2 linked regions of the Massilia litorea genome follow. The protein of the gene in region 1 interacts with the protein of each later gene in a pairwise test. Links are inferred from orthologs where the notes say so. Each region holds a gene or a part of one and is shown on either strand. Other genes may lie near its edges.

What was found.
Region 2: the proteins of secD (region 1) and pheT interact in binary tests that used the Escherichia coli proteins (3 or more experiments, as listed by UniProt). The link is inferred for Massilia litorea from one-to-one orthologs.

The regions. Positions count from the first base shown.
Region 1 is NZ_CP062941.1:967,276-970,574, forward strand. What follows is about bases 76-3,056. They hold secD (protein translocase subunit SecD), read right to left. Parts: upstream 2,515-3,056; coding sequence 637-2,514; downstream 76-636. Other genes in these bases: secF (protein translocase subunit SecF), read right to left, coding at 76-620; yajC (preprotein translocase subunit YajC), read right to left, coding at 2,569-2,901. Also shown: more of secF, read right to left, coding at 1-75; tRNA guanosine(34) transglycosylase Tgt, read right to left, coding at 3,085-3,299. UniProt on the Escherichia coli protein: Part of the Sec protein translocase complex. Interacts with the SecYEG preprotein conducting channel. SecDF uses the proton motive force (PMF) to complete protein translocation after the ATP-dependent function of SecA.
Region 2 is NZ_CP062941.1:3,443,746-3,447,082, forward strand. The notes cover bases 33-3,051. They hold pheT (phenylalanine--tRNA ligase subunit beta), read left to right. Parts: upstream 33-338; coding sequence 339-2,765; downstream 2,766-3,051. Other genes in these bases: pheS (phenylalanine--tRNA ligase subunit alpha), read left to right, coding at 33-308; LPB04_RS15540 (integration host factor subunit alpha), read left to right, coding at 2,875-3,051. In the rest of the region: more of pheS, read left to right, coding at 1-32; more of LPB04_RS15540, read left to right, coding at 3,052-3,228; LPB04_RS15545 (MerR family transcriptional regulator), read left to right, coding at 3,261-3,337.

The sequences.
Region 1 (3,299 bases):
GCGAAGAAGCCCAGGATGATGACGACGTCGTGCAGGTTCGCCAGGATGGCGGCGACCGCGAATTTCCATTCGAAGCGCACGGCGAGATAGACCACCACGCCGATCACCACCATGAGCAGCGCGTTCAGGCCGTCGTGGGCCAGTTCGTCGCCGACCTGGGGACCGACGAAGTCGACGCGCTGCAGCGTGACGACTTCTGCGCCGGCGGCATTTGCGCAGCTGGTGCGCGCCACTTGCTGGCCCTTCTCGAGCACCGTGATCTGCTTGGGCGTGCCGCCTTCGGACGCGCAGACGGCAGCGAAAGCCTGGTTCGAGGCGGTCGCGCCGCTGGCGTTCTTGACTGGCGGCAGGCGCAGCATGATGTCCTGCGCGGTACCGAAGCTGGCCACCTCGGGCGCTTCATAGCCGATGCCGCGCAGCGTGCCGCGGATCTTTTCCTGGTCGGCCGCATGCGGATAACGCAGCTCCATCACGGTACCGCCGGTGAATTCGACCGAGAAATTCAGGTGCTTGGTCACCAGGAAGAACACCGCCGCAACGAAGGTCAGCGCCGAGATCACGTTGAAGATCAAGGCGTGGCGCATGAACGGGATGTCCCGTTTGATTTTGAAAAATTCCATGACGATTCCCTAGTCCTTATTTCTTTTCAGCGGGCAGGCCCGGGGTCCAGACGGTGCCCACGGACAGCTTCGTGACCTTCTTGCCGCGACGGCCGTACCACAGGTTGACGATGCCGCGCATGACGAACACGGCCGAGAACATCGAGGTCAGGATGCCCAGGGTGTGCACGACGGCAAAGCCGCGCACGGCGCCCGAACCGAAGATCAGCAGCGCCAGGCCGACGATCAGGGTGGTGACGTTCGAGTCGAAAATCGTGTCCCAGGCGTGGCTGAAGCCATGCGTGATCGCCTGTTGCGGCGTGGCGCCGCCACGCAGCTCTTCACGGATGCGCTCGTTGATCAGCACGTTCGCGTCGATCGCCATACCGAGCGCCAGCGCAATTGCCGCGATACCCGGCAGGGTCAGCGTGGCCTGGAGCATCGACAGCAGCGCCAGCAGGAACAGCACGTTGGCCGCCAGCGCCAGTGCACTGAAGACGCCGAACATGTTGTAGTAGATGATCATGAAGACGGTAATGGCCAGGAAGCCCCAGACCGTCGAGTGCAGGCCGCGGCTGATGTTTTCGGCACCCAGCTGCGGGCCGACCACGCGTTCTTCAATGAATTCCATCGGCGCCGACAGGGCGCCCGAGCGCAGCAGCAGCGCCAGTTCGTTGGCGTCTTCGATGCTGCCGATGCCGGTGATCTGGAAAGTCGAGCCCAGTTCGCCCTGGATAGTCGGCGCCGTCGGCACGGTGTACTTGCCCTTTTCTTTCAACAGGACCGCCATGCGCTTGCCGATGTTCTCTCGGGTCACGAGGCGGATCTTGCGGCCGCCGTCGCCGTTCAGGTCGATCGACACGGCAGGCTGCTGGTTCTGGTCGAAGGTAGCGACCGCGCTGGAGATATAGTCGCCGGTCAAAATAATATCTTTCGAGACCACGACCGGAGCGCCGCGGCCTTCGGTGAACAGTTCCGAGTTCAGCGGCACTGCGGCCGACAGTTCGGTGCCTGGCGTCACGGTCGGATCGACCATGCGCATTTCCAGGGTCGCGGTGCGGCCGATGATGTCTTTCGCGCGGGCCACGTCCTGCACGCCCGGCAATTGCACGACGATACGGTCGGCGCCCTGGCGCTGGATGACCGGTTCGGTCACGCCCAGTTCATTGATACGTTTGGACAGCGTCGTGATGTTCTGGTTCACGCCCTCTTCCACGGTGCGCTTGAGCGCTTCCGGCTTCAGGGTCACCAGGAGCTTGAGGTCGCTGCCGTCGGCGGCGTCCGCCAATTGCAGGTCCTGAACCTGGCTCGACAGCACGCTGCGGGCGGCGGCGCGGGTTTCGGCATCGCGGAAGGTCACTTCCACGGTGTTGCCGCTACGCTCGATGCCGGCGTGGCGCACGTTCTTGTCGCGCAGGATGCTGCGCACGCTCGCTTGCGTGCCCTTCATCTTGGTTTCCAGCACGGCCTTGGCATCGACCTGCAGCAGGAAGTGGACGCCGCCGCGCAAGTCGAGGCCGAGGTTCATCGGCAGCGCACGCAGTTTCTGCATCCAGGCGGGGGTATTCTTCACCAGGTTGACGGTGACGATGTAATCGGGGTCGGCCTGGTCGCGGTTGAGCTGGCGCTCGAGCGCGAGCTTGGCCTTGAACTGGGCGTCGGTCGTGTCGAAGCGTGCACGCACGGCCGTCGAGTTGCCGGTGCCTTCCAGAGACACTTGTTTAGCCGGAACACCTTCGCGTGTGAGCACATCCGCGACGCGGGCCGTGGTGTCGCTCGTGATCTTGACCGCGGTCTTGCCGGTCGTAACCTGCAACGCCGGCGATTCGCCGAAGTAATTAGGCGCCGTGTACAGCGCACCCAGCAGGAGCGCGACAGCGATCAGTATGTATTTCCAGACGGGATAGCGATTCATAGTGTTCCAGCGTTGGGTGTTGAGCGACAGCGGCCCGGGGGCCGCGGCGCAGGCTTACAGGGACTTCAGGGTACCCTTCGGCAGCAGCGTGGTGACTGCGTTCTTCTGCACGACCATTTCGGTACCGGTCGCCACTTCCAGGGTGACGTAGGCGTCTTTCACCTGCACCACACGGCCCAGGATGCCGCCGGCGGTGACGACTTCGTCGCCCTTGGCCAGCGCTTCCATCATCGACTTCATTTCCTTCTGGCGCTTCTGCTGGGGACGGATCATCAGGAAGTACATGACCACGAACATGATGAGCAGCGGAGCGAAGGTCGTCAGGTTGCCCATCAGGCCAGGGTCGGCAGCGGTGGTGGTTTGCGCGTACGCGTTGGAAATGAACACAAGGACTCCGATTGTGAGATAAAAAAAACAGCGCTGTATTCTAGCACCGGCGAACTGCCAGCGGCCATTCCGCACCATGTGGGAATGACATTCATAAATTGCAAGGTGGAAATTGGGGGCGAGATCATTTTGTACGGTCCGCCCCGGCATGACCGCGTGGGCACGGAGTGCCCACCTACAACATCACACCCCGCGGGCGCGATCGGCTGCGAACTTCAGGCGGAAGCCGTGGAAGCCATCGGCGTCGATCGCGTCGCGGATCTCCTGCATCAGTTTCAGGTAATAGTGCAGGTTGTGAATCGTATTCAGCCGCGCGCCCAGGATTTCGTTCGAACGGTGCAGGTGGTGCAAATACGCGCGCGAAAAATTCTTGCAGCAGTAGCAGTCGCAGGACTCGT
Region 2 (3,337 bases), 2.5 Mb from region 1 along the record:
TCAAGGCCTTCTTCGAGACCGACGACCTGCAGGTGCGCTTCCGTCCGTCGTATTTCCCGTTCACGGAACCGTCGGCCGAGATCGACATCGCCTTCGGTTCCGGTCCGCTGAAGGGCCGCTGGCTGGAAGTCTCGGGCGCCGGCCAGGTGCATCCGACGGTCGTGCGCAACTTCGGGCTGGATCCGGAAAAGTTCATCGGCTTCGCGTTCGGCTCCGGCCTCGAGCGCCTGACGATGCTGCGTTACGGGATCAACGACTTGCGCCTCTTTTATGAAGGCGATCTCCGTTTCCTGAAGCAGTTCAACTAATAACAATCACCTGCAGCTGAAGGCAAGATTATGCAATTCTCCGAAAACTGGCTCCGTTCCATGGTCGATCCGAAAATGTCTTCGGATGAACTGTCCCACCTGCTGACGATGTCCGGCCTGGAAGTCGAAGAGGTCGAGCCGGTCGCGCCGCCGTTCTCGAACGTGGTCGTGGCCGAAGTGGTCGAAGTGGCGAAACACCCGAACGCGGACCGCCTGAACGTCTGCCAGGTGAACGTCGGTACCGGCACGCTCCTGAACATCGTCTGCGGCGCACCGAACGTGCGCGCCGGCATGAAGGCGATCTGCGCCAAGGCCGGCGCCGTCCTGCCGCCGGGCGCGGACGGCAAGCCCTTCGAAATCAAGGTCGGCCAGCTGCGCGGCGTCGAGTCGCAGGGCATGCTGTGCTCGGCCAAGGAACTGAAAATCTCGGAAGAGAGCAGCGGCCTGATGGAACTCCCGCCTGATGCGCCGGTCGGCACCAGCATCCGCGACTACCTCGGCCTGGACGACCTGAAGTTCACGATCAAGCTGACCCCGAACAAGGCGGACTGCCTGTCGGTGCTGGGCGTGGCGCGCGAAGTCTCCGCGCTCACCGGTACCCCGCTGCATCTTCCGACCACGGTCCCGGTTGCCGTGACAATGGACGAAATCCTGCCGGCGAAAATTTCCGCGCCCGACCTGTGCGGCCGCTTCACGGGCCGCGTGATCCGCGGTCTCAACGCGAAAGCGGCAACGCCGGAGTGGATGAAGCAGCGCCTGGAGCGCTCGGGCCAGCGCTCGGTCTCGGCCCTGGTCGACATCTCGAACTACGTCATGCTGGAAGTCGGCCGTCCGTCGCACGTGTTCGACATGAACAAGATCCACGGCAGCCTGGACGTGCGTTGGGGCAAGAAAGGCGAATCCCTTAAACTCCTGAACGGCAACACCGTCGAAGTCGACGAGTGGGTCGGCGTGATTGCCGACGACAAGGAAATCGAATCGCTGGCCGGCATCATGGGCGGCGACTCGACCGCCGTCACGCTGGACACCACCGACATCTACCTGGAAGCGGCCTTCTGGTGGCCGAACGCGATCCAGGGCCGTGCCCGCAAGTACAATTTCTCGACCGACGCGGCGCACCGCTTCGAGCGCGGCGTCGACTATGCGACGACCGTCGAGCACATCGAGCGCATCACGGCGCTGATCCTGCAGATCTGCGGCACGGACAATACGAAAGTCGGTCCGGTCGACGACCAGGTCGCGAACCTGCCTGAGCGTAAGCCGGTCGTGCTGCGCACGGCGCGCGCCCAGAAGGTCATCGGCGTACCGATTACCGACGAGATGGTGGCCGACATTTTCACCCGCCTGCACCTGCCGTTCACGCATGAGGCAGGCAAGTTCGCGGTCACCGCGCCGTCCTACCGTTTCGACATCGAGATCGAGGAAGACCTGATCGAGGAAGTCGCGCGCGTGTATGGCTTCGAAAACATTCCGGCCAATCCGCCGGTGGCGCCATCCGCCATGCTGATCGAACCGGAAAACAGCCGCTCGCTGTTCGCCATGCGGCACCAGCTGGCTGATCTCGGCTATCAGGAAGTCGTCAACATGAGCTTCGTGGAAAGCGTCTGGGAACAGGATTTCGCGGGCAACGATTCCCCGATCAAGCTGCAGAATCCGATCGCCAGCCAGATGAGCGTGATGCGCTCGACCCTGATCGGCGGCCTGCTGGCCAACGTGCGCTATAACCTGAACCGCAAGGCGGGCAGGGTGCGCGTGTTCGAAGTCGGCGCGATCTTCAAGCGCAACGACGTCACGACCGATGGTCCGCTGAGCGTGGCCGGCTTCGACCAGCCCAAGCGCGTGGCCGCCATGGCCTATGGCCCGGTGGCGGACGAGCAGTGGGGCCAGCCGACCCGTGCGGTCGACTACTTCGACGTGAAAGCCGACCTGGAAGCGCTGTTTTCGCCGCGTGTGGTACGCTTCGTCAAGGCTGAGCACCCGGCGCTGCACCCGGGCCGCTGCGCCAATGTCGAGCTCGATGGCCGCGTGGTCGGCTTCATCGGCGAACTGCATCCGCGCTGGCTGCAGAAGTACGACCTGCCGCAGGCGCCGGTGCTGTTCGAAGTCGACGCCGCCGCCTTGCAGGAACGCGTGGTCCCGGTCTACACCGAGATTTCGAAGTTCCCGGGCGCCACGCGCGACCTCGCGCTGGTGGTCAAACAGGACGTTCCGGCCCAGTCCGTGATCGATGCGTTCGAGTCGGCAATTGCCGCCCACCCGAACGGCAAGATCGTGCAAGCCGTTGTTTTGTTTGATGAATACCGCGGCAAGGGACTGGAGGCGGACGAAAAATCGCTTGCTTTCCGCTTTAGCTTGCAAGATACTCAATCGACCTTGCAGGACGATGTCGTGGAGGCCGTGATGGCTGCCGTGGCCGAGGCCGCAAGAGAAAAACACAACGCAAAATTGCGTGGCTAAGTTTTACATCCAAAACATGTCCATCTGAAGGCAGGGCTTCAAAATTAATAACAACGACGTTGATTCGGCCGTATTCCAGGAGGCTCTGGCGGCCGATCTGCATCGCGCGATGCAGGTGGCGCGGGTACGGAAAGAAGCGGAAAAGGACCTGCCGACCCTTACCAAGGCCGAGCTGGCCGAGTTGCTCTTCGAGCAGGTCGGCCTGAACAAGCGCGAAGCCAAGGACATGGTCGAGACCTTCTTCGACGAGATCCGTAACGCGCTCGAGCGCGGCGAGGCTGTCAAGCTGTCCGGCTTCGGCAACTTCCAGTTGCGCGACAAGCCGCAGCGGCCGGGCCGCAATCCAAAAACCGGGGAAGAGATTCCGATCACGGCGCGCCGCGTCGTGACCTTCCACGCCAGCCAGAAACTGAAGGGCATGGTTGAAGAAATCAGTCCGGCATCCCTGGCGCGCGCCGCCTGAGTGCGGCTGCGAAGTGCGTTTGAAAGTGAGCCATGAACGATCGCCCGAACAAGATTGAACTGACCGCGCTGCCGCCGATCCCGGCGAAGCGCTACTTCACGATCGGCGA